DNA from 2 places in the Pseudoalteromonas sp. Ld20 genome. Region 1 is predicted to be linked to the other one. Evidence: predicted binding sites of a transcription regulator. Region 1 holds the regulator's gene; the other holds the start of a gene.

What was found. Region 1 encodes sigma-54, which starts transcription at its own class of promoters, with help from an activator protein. Its sites were predicted from a motif close to GTTGGCACGNNNNTNGNNT; they were not measured.
Region 2: a site for sigma-54 is predicted at 1,841-1,859, ahead of ACJJVX_RS07250 (DUF3192 domain-containing protein). Genes of this name have one in related genera too.

What each region holds. Positions count from the first base shown of each region.
Region 1 is NZ_JBISHB010000043.1:373,858-379,605, reverse strand. Features, by position in the region: gene mgtE (magnesium transporter) at 355-1,713, opposite strand; gene ACJJVX_RS18850 (HPr family phosphocarrier protein) at 1,835-2,107, opposite strand; gene rapZ (RNase adapter RapZ) at 2,122-2,964, opposite strand; gene ACJJVX_RS18840 (PTS sugar transporter subunit IIA) at 2,985-3,437, opposite strand; gene hpf (ribosome hibernation promoting factor) at 3,442-3,729, opposite strand; gene ACJJVX_RS18830 (RNA polymerase factor sigma-54) at 3,759-5,255, opposite strand; gene lptB (LPS export ABC transporter ATP-binding protein) at 5,322-5,748, opposite strand, start outside.
Region 2 is NZ_JBISHB010000030.1:330,104-335,851, reverse strand. Features, by position in the region: gene ACJJVX_RS07265 (SO_0444 family Cu/Zn efflux transporter) at 1-299, opposite strand, end outside; gene zntR (Zn(2+)-responsive transcriptional regulator) at 283-696, opposite strand; gene ACJJVX_RS07255 (D-2-hydroxyacid dehydrogenase) at 796-1,740, shown strand; gene ACJJVX_RS07250 (DUF3192 domain-containing protein) at 1,904-2,281, shown strand; gene ACJJVX_RS07245 (diguanylate cyclase) at 3,011-3,925, opposite strand; gene ACJJVX_RS07240 (response regulator) at 3,909-5,748, opposite strand, start outside.

The sequences.
Region 1 (5,748 bases):
GACCCAAGGAATGAACAAATAATCAAGTTGATTAGTTAAGGATAATAAAAACTACAAGGATTGGCTCAGGAGTTAAAAGGAGATTTATATTTATACGGACATTTTTGGAACTGCCTATTTCAGGTATGTGTTTGCACAAGGATCAAAAAGGATTTTAGCTAGGATGGTTACATTCAAATTATAAGTGCATGCTATTTATTAATAGAGAGCATGCACTTATGACCCACCAGAATTCTTCAGTATTAACTTACGTCCCAAATTTTAAGAAAATCCGCGCGAGGTAAACTCCCGCCTACTGTTACCAGCAATGCAAGTATGATTAACTCAGGTGTTTAAATTTGCGTAGGTATGCTTTTAGACGAGCAGCCAGGTTGCGGTTCCTAAGAATGCGAATATGCCGACAATGTCTGTAACGGTTGTCAGTACTACGCTACCAGCAAGGGCGGGATCTATTTTCATTCTTTTCAAGATCAGTGGGATACTTGCACCAGCGATGCCCGCAGCAACTAGGTTCATAAACATTGCAAATGCGAGTACGCCACCAAGTTTAAAGTCCCACTGCCAAATTGCGACTACACCTGCTATCAGAATTGACCAAACAATACCGTTAATCGCGCCAATAGCGAGTTCTTTCATAAGTAAGAAACGTTGGTTAGTTTGGTTTATATGACCAACGGCAATACCACGTATTACAAGTGTTAATGTTTGGCTACCCGCAACGCCACCCATTGAAGGCACTATGCCATTCAATACAGCAAGGATAGGTAGGATTGCTAAGGTGTTTTCAAAAAAGCTGGCAACAATAGCCGCCATAAGTGCTGTTAATAAGTTAACTCCCAGCCAAATAGAGCGTTTTTTAGAGCTTTTTAATACGGGAGCAAAGGTGTCTTCTTCATCATCAAGACCCGCCAAGCTTAACAGGCTATGCTCGGCGTCTTCTCGGATAACGTCAACGATATCATCGATTGTAATACGACCAAGTAGATGGTCGTTATCATCAACAACAGGTGCTGATATCCAGTTATGGCGCTCAAATAGTTGGGCTACTTCCGTTTCATCCATTGAAATAGGAATGGACTCACAATCTTCATCCATAAAATCACGAATGATCTTATCCGGCGAATTAGTCAATAATGTGGTTAGTGACATGGCACCTATAAAGCAGTTGTTTTTATCAACGACATAAAGGTCATCGGTGCCCTCTGGTAGTTCACCTCTTAAGCGTAAATAACGAAGTACCACGTCGATAGTGACATCTGGACGAATGGTCACGGTATCTGTATTCATCAGCGCACCAGCAGAGCGCTCTTGATATGAAAGAGCTTGCGTTGCGCGTTCTCTGTCTTGGCTATCCATTGCGCTAACAACGTCTTGATAAACTGTGTCAGGCAGGCTTCTTAGCACTTCACCTAAATCATCATGCCCCATGTCTTCAGTGGCCGCAGCAATATGCTCCGGTTCCATTTGGGCGATAATACCTAAACGAACATCTTCTGAGAGTTCTTCGAGTACGTCACCTTGAACATCAGGGTCAACTAGTTGCCATAGTTGGGTACGAGTTTTATGGGGGGATGACTCAAGCAGTAATGCGGTGTCACATGGAGCTGTTTTTGCCAACATACGCCTAACTTGAACAAACTGACCACTGTTAAGTGACTTTGTCACTTGTTTTAGTTGTTGTAGTGGGTAATCTTGTTCAAAAGCTTCAGGCATTGGCGTCCTTAAATAATTAATACACTTTTAGGGTAGGGTAGACTTCGATAATTAAGCAGGCTGATTGTTATAACCAACATGCTTATTCAGTTTATCGCAATTTGTAAAGCGATACTACGAGCTATTCTTGCTCGTTAAATTTCTGTGCAATAAGTTGTCCTATTGCCGCTAGTGCGGGTTCTGCATCGGGGCCTTCGCACACTACTTTTACTTCTTTTCCTTGGCTACTTTCAAGTAACATTAAGCCTAATACGCTATCTCCAGCGGCTTCTTTGTTATCTTGATGAAGCGTAATACTGGCATCGAACTGCACGGCTAGTTGCGCTAATACACTGGCTGCACGGGCGTGTAAACCAAGCTTATTTTCTATTAAAAATGTATCTTCTAAACGCATTGGTTTCTCTTCGTTTATTCTTGTTCGCGATGGCGAATCTTCACATTACTATGGCTCATTGCAAAGCTTTCGCCAATGGTTTGTGCTAAATACACTGAACGATGTTGTCCACCGGTACAGCCGATTGCAATTGTTAAGTAGCTACGATTATTGCGTTCAAGGTGTGGTAACCATGTTTGCATAAAAGTTTGAATTTGCCATGTGAATTTTTGCACTATGCTGTGACTCGCTAAATAATCTTTTACCGGTTGATCAAGCCCTGTTAGTGGCTTTAATTCAGGTTCCCAGTGTGGGTTTGGTAAAAAGCGCGCATCAAATACATAATCAGCTCCCTTAGGAATGCCATGCTTAAAACCAAATGACTCAAATGTAATGATCAGTTTTTTATCTTTTTTGCCTAAGATTTTTTCGCGAATTGATTCAGCCAGCTGGTGGACACTTAAATCGGTTGTATCAAGAATAAAGTCGGCGCGGGTAATGAGTACATCTAATAGCACTTTTTCTTGTTTAATGGCTAAATCAAGTGGCAGTGAATCTAAAGAAAGTGGGTGTAAACGGCGTGTTTCAGAAAAGCGCTTAATGAGCGTTTGGTCGTCACTGTCTAGATAAAATAGAGTTGGGTTTGCAAACCCCGGAAGATACTCAAGAATATCATTAAACTCTTGCTGTTCTTTGGGTAAGTTACGCACATCAATACTGACGGCAATCTTATCGTAGTTATCAGATACACTACGCACTAACGACGGTAATAAGTTTACAGGGATATTATCAACACAATAATAGCCAAGGTCTTCTAATACACGCAAAGCGACAGATTTACCTGACCCTGAGCGCCCACTGATGATAATTAATTCCATGTAAACTCTCCTTCTTTTAACTACGACTGTTCAACAATTACTTGATATAGATCTTGGTCTGTTTTTGCGCTACGTATTTGTTTACAAAACTCTTTGTCGTTGAGTTTATCAGCAATTGTAGCCAACGTCTTTAAATGAAGTTCACTGTCACCGTCAGGTACGATGAGTGCAACAAAAATATCGACGGGGCGATTATCAATGGCATCAAAATTGATTGGTTGTTCGCTTACTAAAATTAAAGCGAGTGGTTCTTGTGCGCCACTCATGCGACCATGCGGGATCGCGATACCACGGCCAATACCTGTACTACCTAATTTTTCTCTATTTAATAGAGCACTCAATATGTCTTGTTGTGATAAGTGAGGAAGCCGTTCATGAGCCAATTGGCTGATAAATTCGAGGATACGTTTTTTGCTATTAAAAAGGACCGCAGCTTTACTGCAGTCCTGACAAGTAAGTGAACTTAGTTTCATAGTGTTAGTGTCGAGCGTGCTTCTCTTTGTGTTTGATAACTTGACGGTCGAGTTTATCGATGAGCCCGTCAATCGCGGCATACATGTCCTGGTGCTGCGTTGAGGCAAATAGCTCTGCGCCACTGACATGTAATGTTGCTTCTGCTTTTTGGTTGAGCTTTTCTACGTCAAGAATAACATGGACATTGTTGATGTGATCAAAATGCCTCTCAAGCTTCGCAAACTTATTGTTTACATAGTCTCTTAATGAATCAGTAATTTCTACGTGACGACCAGTTAAATTTAGTTGCATAAGCATTTTCCTTCTTGTGGTTTTACGCCTTAAATCAAGCTTTTACGTTGATTTGACGGTGGAATAGCTAGCGATTCACGGTACTTTGCTATTGTTCGTCTAGCTACTTTGATACCTTGCTCTGCCAATATATCTGCAATTTTACTATCACTCAATGGTTTAGCTGAGTTTTCTGCTGCAATCAATTTTTTTATGAGTGCACGAATTGCTGTCGATGAGCATTCTCCGCCATTTTCGGTACTGACATGGCTTGAGAAAAAATACTTTAACTCAAAAATACCACGTGGTGTATGCATGTACTTCTGGGTTGTTACCCGGGAGATTGTTGATTCATGCATTTCAACCATTTCAGCAACATCGTTTAATACCATAGGTCGCATAGCCTCGGGGCCATGCTCAAAAAAACCTTGCTGCTGTTTAACAATGCAGTTAGTTACTTTGAGTAATGTGTCATTACGACTTTCTAGGCTTTTTATAAACCATTTAGCTTCTTGTAAATGAGAGCGAATAAATTGGCTGTCAGTGCTCGATTTTACTGAGCGCGACATCGCCGCATATTGGCTGTTAACTCTAATTTTTGGCATGCTATCTGGGTTGAGCTCTACCACCCAGCGGCCTTTAATTTTTTTCACTGACACGTCGGGAATAACGTACTCTGACTCTTCTCGAACTATGGTATCCGCAGGCTTTGGATTAAGGCTGTGGATGAGTGTCATTACTTCTTTTAGTTCATCTTCCTTTAGCTTAGTCTTTTTCATCAAAGTACGATAGTCGCGACTAGCTAATAAATCGATATGATCAGTTAAAATCATTTTTGTTTCGGCAATCCAAGGCGTTGCAGGATCAAATTGATTTAGCTGAATACATAAACATTCAGGTAGGCTGCGTGCAGCAATACCGACCGGATCAAATAACTGAATACGCTTTAATACCGCTTGAACTTCATCAAGTTCAATTTCTTCTTCGTTATTACCTTTGTTTAGGCTTTCAGCAATGTCTTCACAGCTTAGTGTAAGAATACCTGAGTCATCAACCGCTTCGACAATGGCTATCGCGATAGCTTCGTCAGTCGGACTAAAATGAGTCAGCTGTAGTTGCCACATAAGGTGATCGTGGAGGGTTTCAGATGAAGCGCCTTGATAAATAGATTCATCTTCAGGCATTGGCCCTGATGAAGAGCTTGGTGCGGCGCTCATGTATTCATCCCATGTAACATCCATCGCCATTTCGTCGCTTACGGTATCTTTTGCTAGCGCTTCACTGCTTTCTTGTTCGTATTCACTTGGCGTGTCATCAGCTGAGGCACTGACAGTTTGATCATCAGTATCTTGTTTTTGTTCGTTCTTACCACCTGATTCATCACCAAAGTCATTTTCATCGACCTCAAGTAATGGATTGCTATCTAGTGCTTCTTGGATCTCTTGTTGAAGATCTAATGTGCTCAACTGTAACAAACGAATAGCTTGTTGTAGCTGTGGTGTCATTGTAAGTTGCTGGCCCATGCGCAGCTGGAGTGATTGCCTCATGTATCTCTAACAATCCTTTTATTGTTGTCATAATTAAGTCTAGCAGAACCTTAGCCGGGCGTGGCTTTATAGCCTAAATTGCTCACCCAAATAAACGTCGCGGACTGTTTGGTCGGCAAGTACATGCTCAGGAGTGCCTGATGCAATTAACTCCCCATGAGAAACTATGTAGGCTTTTTCACAAACATCAAGGGTTTCTCGTACATTGTGGTCGGTAATAAGTACGCCTATCCCACGGTTTTTAAGATGTTCAATAATCTTCTTTATATCTAACACCGAAATAGGATCAACGCCAGCAAAAGGCTCATCTAACAGAATAAATTTAGGGTTTGCGGCTAAAGCGCGAGCAATTTCAACGCGACGGCGTTCACCACCAGATAATGCCATACCTTGACTATCGCGGATGTGCTGAATGCTAAATTCATCAAGTAAGCCATCAAGCGCTTCTTCACGAGCTTGTTTATTTAGCTCTTTACGGGTTTCGAGTATCGCC
Region 2 (5,748 bases), on a different contig from region 1:
ACAGATACCGAGTCAACCCCAGTTTCTGGCGTTGAGACTAAAAATGCAGTTGTTGCGCTTTTTGACGCGCCCGCACGTCTTAACCCTATGGCAGCAGGGATAACACCACATGAACATAAAGGCATTGGCGCACCAATCAGTGCGGCTTTAACCGTGGTCCAGAAACCTTCTTTCCCCAAATGCTTGTTAAGAAAGTTAACGGGTAAATAAACATTAAGCATGCCAGCGATCAGCAAACCAAGCATTAACCAAGGCGCAGATAATAAAAATAGCTGCCAAAAATTATTGAGTAAGTCCATCGATATCCTCCAAAGTAGTTAATATAGAGCAGTTATCTGCGGGCTCTTCACCGCCACAGCATTTGTCAGCTAAAACAGATAATGACTGATGAAAGCGCGTTAATTCAGCAATGCGCTCTGCAACAAGATCTCGCTTTTGTAAGGTTAAATTTTTAACTTCGTGGCATGAATGCTGCTGTTTATGAAATTTAATTTGCAGTAACTCTTTAATTTCTGACAAACTAAAACCGACATTCTTTGCGCGTAAAATAAACTTCATTTGTTTTAAGTCTGACTGGCTATAATCACGATACCCAGATTGTGTCCGCGATGTAGCCGTTAACAAAGCATGCTTTTCGTAGTACCTTAATGTATCTGTTGAGACACCTAACTGGCTTGCAAATTCGCCTATTTTCATCATCGTCTCCAATGAATTTTTATCAACTTTTACTTACTATAAACCTTAGAGCACACACTAAGGTCAAGTATTTATAATTTTTATTTTAAAGGAAAGAGTATGAATATCACTCTACTCGATAGCGATACTTTAGCAGGCACTTCACTTAAGCCTTTTCAAGAGCTTGGTAAGTTTAAAAGCTACCCTCTAACGAGCACTGAGCAAGTTATTACTCATAGCCTAGGTGCCGATGTGTTGATCACTAATAAAGTTGTACTTAATCGCGAGACGCTCGCACAACTCCCCGCAGTTAAACTTATTTGCGTTGCAGCAACTGGCACAAATAATGTCGACTTAATCGCAGCGAAAGAGCTTGGCATTGCAGTCGCCAATGTAGCTGGATATTCTACACCTAGCGTTGTTCAACACACTTTTGCATTAATTACTAACTTGCTCGGTAATACACATCGCTATATTAATGATTGCCAACAGGGGCAGTGGCAGCAAAGCCAAATGTTTTGCCGTCTTGATTATAGTTTTAACGAAATTGCGGGTAAAACATTAGCGATTATTGGTTATGGTTCATTAGGTAAAGCCGTTGCAACTGTAGCCAATGCATTTGGCGCACACGTCATTCTTGCTGAGCGTAAAAACCATCCCGTTAGGCAAGGCCGCACTGAATTTTATCAAGCAATAAAAAGCGCTGATATTATTAGCGTACATTGCCCTTTAACTGATGAAAGCCGAGATCTAATTAGCGCAGAAGAGCTAAGTATGATGAAGCCCTGTGCTATTTTAATTAATACAGCCAGAGGCGGTATTGTAAATGAAGCTGACTTAGCCCATGCACTCGCTGAGAATCAAATTGCTGCAGCTGGGGTTGATGTGTTAACGAAGGAGCCTGCCACTGACACTAACCCGCTAGCAGGTTATCAAGGCCACAACTTAATTTTAACCCCTCACATTGCATGGGCCAGTGAAGAGTCAATCATTCGCCTAGTTAAACAGATAAGCTTGAATATCAGTGCATTTAGCCAAGGTGAGAGCCGTAATAGACTGGTCTAATAGACTAATTATTAGTTATAAATACCATATACGATATGCTATTCACACATGGTATATGGTTTCAAAAAACCTAACTCACTGATTTTAAACAAGCTAAAAACTTGGCCAGCTATTTGCTAAATATTCAATAATAAATACCGTACTTAGCATCAGGGCAAATATAATGAAAAAAACACTTTTAATCGCAGCACTTACAATACCATTTTTAACTGGATGCGTTATTGCAGTATCAGATGGTGAAGCAGAAACACATTGGGCAGGCGGTGATACATCTAGCTGGGAAAAGCACCACAAATATAATCGAGAGGCTATTGCAAATATTGATTTAGATAGCAGTTATCAATCTGTTTTAAGTAAACTTAAAACGCCTAACTTCTCTGAGCTGTTAAAAAAGAATGATGATGTGTATCAGGTGTTATTTTACGCCACTCACAGCATTCACTCTGACGGTAAAATGACCAAAGATGAGTGCACTGCGCTTGTATTTAAAAATGAGAAACTCATTGGGGTGGGCGATACCATCTATAAATCACTTAACTAACATTTATACCAATCTGCGTAGATATGGGGTCTATTTAACGACAAGAAAATTGCGCTATACCTAGGCAGAAATTTTTATATCTAGGGCGTGTTGACCTTTCGTGATTAATTTTGCAGCAGTATGTTTGGTATTTAGGCAAGACAGCGCCTATGCAGTGTGGTTGTTCCCCATAAATAGGCGATAACGCAGTATAAATGCCAAACATGCGCTGCCCAAAGGGTTCTTCCTAGGGGCGATTGACTCTTTGTTGCTCGGTTTTGACTTAGCCCGCTAGGTTACAAACCTCGCGCCGCGATTAAATCGCCCCTAGATTGAACAAATTTCAATCCACAAAGGTCAACACGCCCTAGTTGTTCTAAATAAAAAATTTTTAACGACGTTATAGCGTGATTTAATTCGTTAAATTGTTCAAATATTTATGCAGATTGGTATTATCTGCCTAAACCACCTCAAGATGCGAGGGTCGTTGGAATTAAAAGCGATTTAGACAAGACATTAGTTGCAAGTAATAGTGGTTCTATTTTTAAAATCAACCCCTTATAAAAGTAACGCAGTATAAATCGCTTTTAAACTAACCCATTGGGCGGTTCACAGGCACCTGTGAAACGCTGAACTCTGCATCTTGAGGTGCCTTGGGTATATTGCGCTGGGTAGATAACAATCTACCCATGATTTTATTTTAACTAACTACAACATTGAAAGCTTTTAAAAACCTAACTCGCTCTTTTATTATTGCGTTCGAATGACACGCGCAACAATGATATCTCGACCAGCATCTTTCGCTTGATATAACCCTAAATCAGCCTCTTCTAACAGTGTATGTTCGCCATATACTTGGCCGCACTCTGTTGTCGCAACACCAATACTTATTGTTATATGATCAGCATTTAATGATGCCTTATGCGGAATATTCAATCCGTTGACTGCATCTCTTAACTTATTTGCAAACTGCAACGCTTCATTTTTTCCCATATCGGGTAAAACTGCAGCAAACTCTTCTCCCCCATAACGCGCAACAAAATCACTTACACGCTCACATTCGCCCACTAATGCATGCGCAATACGTTTCAAGCAGTCATCTCCAGCACGGTGGCCATAACAATCGTTGTAACGTTTAAAGTGATCTATATCCATAAGTAAAACTGATAATGGGGTTCCAGCTCGGCGGCTTCGTCGCCACTCCCGAGATAAGCTTTCATCCAAATAACGTCTATTGGGGATTTCCGTCAAACCATCAATGGATGCTAGCATTTCAAGTAAGTCATTTTTCTGTTTTATAAGTAATTGGTTTCTGATACGAGCTTTTACAATTGTAGGGCTAAAAGGTTTTGCAATATAATCCATAGCACCTAGTTCAAACCCTTTAGCTTCATCATCATGACTTGTATTGGCCGAAATAAAAATAACGGGGAGAGCTTGAGTTGATGGATTTTCTTTTAACTGAATTAATACCTCATAGCCACTAATACCAGGCATCACTATATCAAGTATAATTAAATCAACCGCTGTCGATTTTAAAAAAGTGAGTGCTTTTTCACCATTTTCAACCAAGAAAGTATCATGCTCACTTGCAAGTGTTTTCTCCAATACCAATCGATTTAGAGGATCATCATCAACAATAAGTATTTTAGCTCTTTTTAACATCTGCTAGTCCTTGTATCTGGATATAAGCCATGGCTTGTTTTAACTCCTGTATAAGTTGATCCTGTAATAATGGATCGGCTTCTTTCAAGGCGCGTAACTTATGCTCTAGTTGCTTAGCCAACTCTGAGAGCCTGCAAAATCCTAGGTTTCCTGATACGCCTTTAATGCTATGCACTAACCGTTCCAGTTCTCTTGGTTGATTATATGTTATTAATTTATTTAGGTGATCATTACATAATTTAGCAAACTTCCCCAGCATAACCAGTAATAAATCACTATCACCGGAGAATTGTTCCAATGCAAAAGATTCATCATAAAAATTGGGGATTTCAATTTCAAGATCATTAATTGCTTGCAATAAAGTAGGGGCTATTACGGGCTTTGTTAGGTGTTTATTCATTCCTGCAGCTAATGAACGATCTTCGTCTGCTTGTTCACAATGGGCCGTTAGCGCAAAAATCGGCAACTGCTGTTGATCATATTGCTTACGCAGCAATTGCGCTGCCTGTAAGCCATCCATTTCTGGCATTTGTATATCCATTAGAATGAGATCTGGCATTATTTTCTTGACTAACTCCAAGCCTAACAAAGCACTTGTCGCCGTAAGTACATTAATATTAGCTTGAGTTAAAACATTACTAATAATATCGATATTAAGCTGATTATCATCAATCACAAGCACTAACATCCCTTTAATATTTAGGGGGGGAGCTTGTATCGGCGCTTTTATTCCGGCATTACTAAATAATGCCACTGGTTGCATAAGACGCTGTACTAATGCACTACTTTTAATAATGTAAATAGGAATATTAGCAATAGAGGACAGTGTTATCGTTTGGCTAGTTTGAATAACGTAAAGGGATATATTATGTGTGATTATTGCAGTTTTTTGGTATTCGCAGCTCAGTAACGTTGATACGTCAACATCGCTGATTATAACTTTCTGGTAATCAGTGAGCATTACATTTTTACCTACGTCCGCGATACGGCTAAAATGTAAGTCTGTCATTGGTGCAAGCGCATTCGATAAATTCGTTTCAGCCAGATCGTAAACAACTAAGGTGTTACGCCACAGAGTTGGCACCTCTGTATCAGGAGCATTGAATGCAATGCTGAAATAAAACTCGCTCCCCACTCCTTTTGCACTTTTTAGCGCAATTTCAGAACCCATTAATGCAATTTCGTGCTTTACGATGGCTAACCCTAAGCCTACACCTTGGTGGGTACGTGTCAGAGATTCATCACCTTGGGTAAATGCGTCAAATAACCGACTTTGGTCAGCTTTACCAATACCTATTCCGGTGTCAATCACCCTAAAGCAAATACGCTGTAGTGCAGAGCCAGTCTCTCTACTTTGCAACTTGAGAGTGACGCATCCTTGCTCTGTAAATTTAACTGCATTTGTCAGCAGATTACCCAGAACTTGCTCTAAACGAATATAATCACCAATCAATTGCGCTGATATATCTGGGTCAACCTCGATCTTAAATGTCAATCCTTTTTGCTGGCATAGCCCGGTCAATAAGCTTTCGCAGCTATCAATTAATGTTACGAGATCAAACGTGACCATTTCTAGGCGGACTGAGCTATTTTCTACACGAGCAAAATCGAGCATTCGATTTAACATCGTTAATAAGCTTTGTGCTGAATTTTTTGCTTGCACTGCATATTGCTGTTGTTGGTTTGTGATCCCCTGCTGAGTGATCATGTCAATCAACCCAGTAACTGCGTTTAGAGGCGTACGTATTTCATGGCTCAAATTAGCGATAAAGCGACTTTTAGCTTCGGTTGCCCGCTCAGCATCCTGTTTGGCTTGTGTCAAA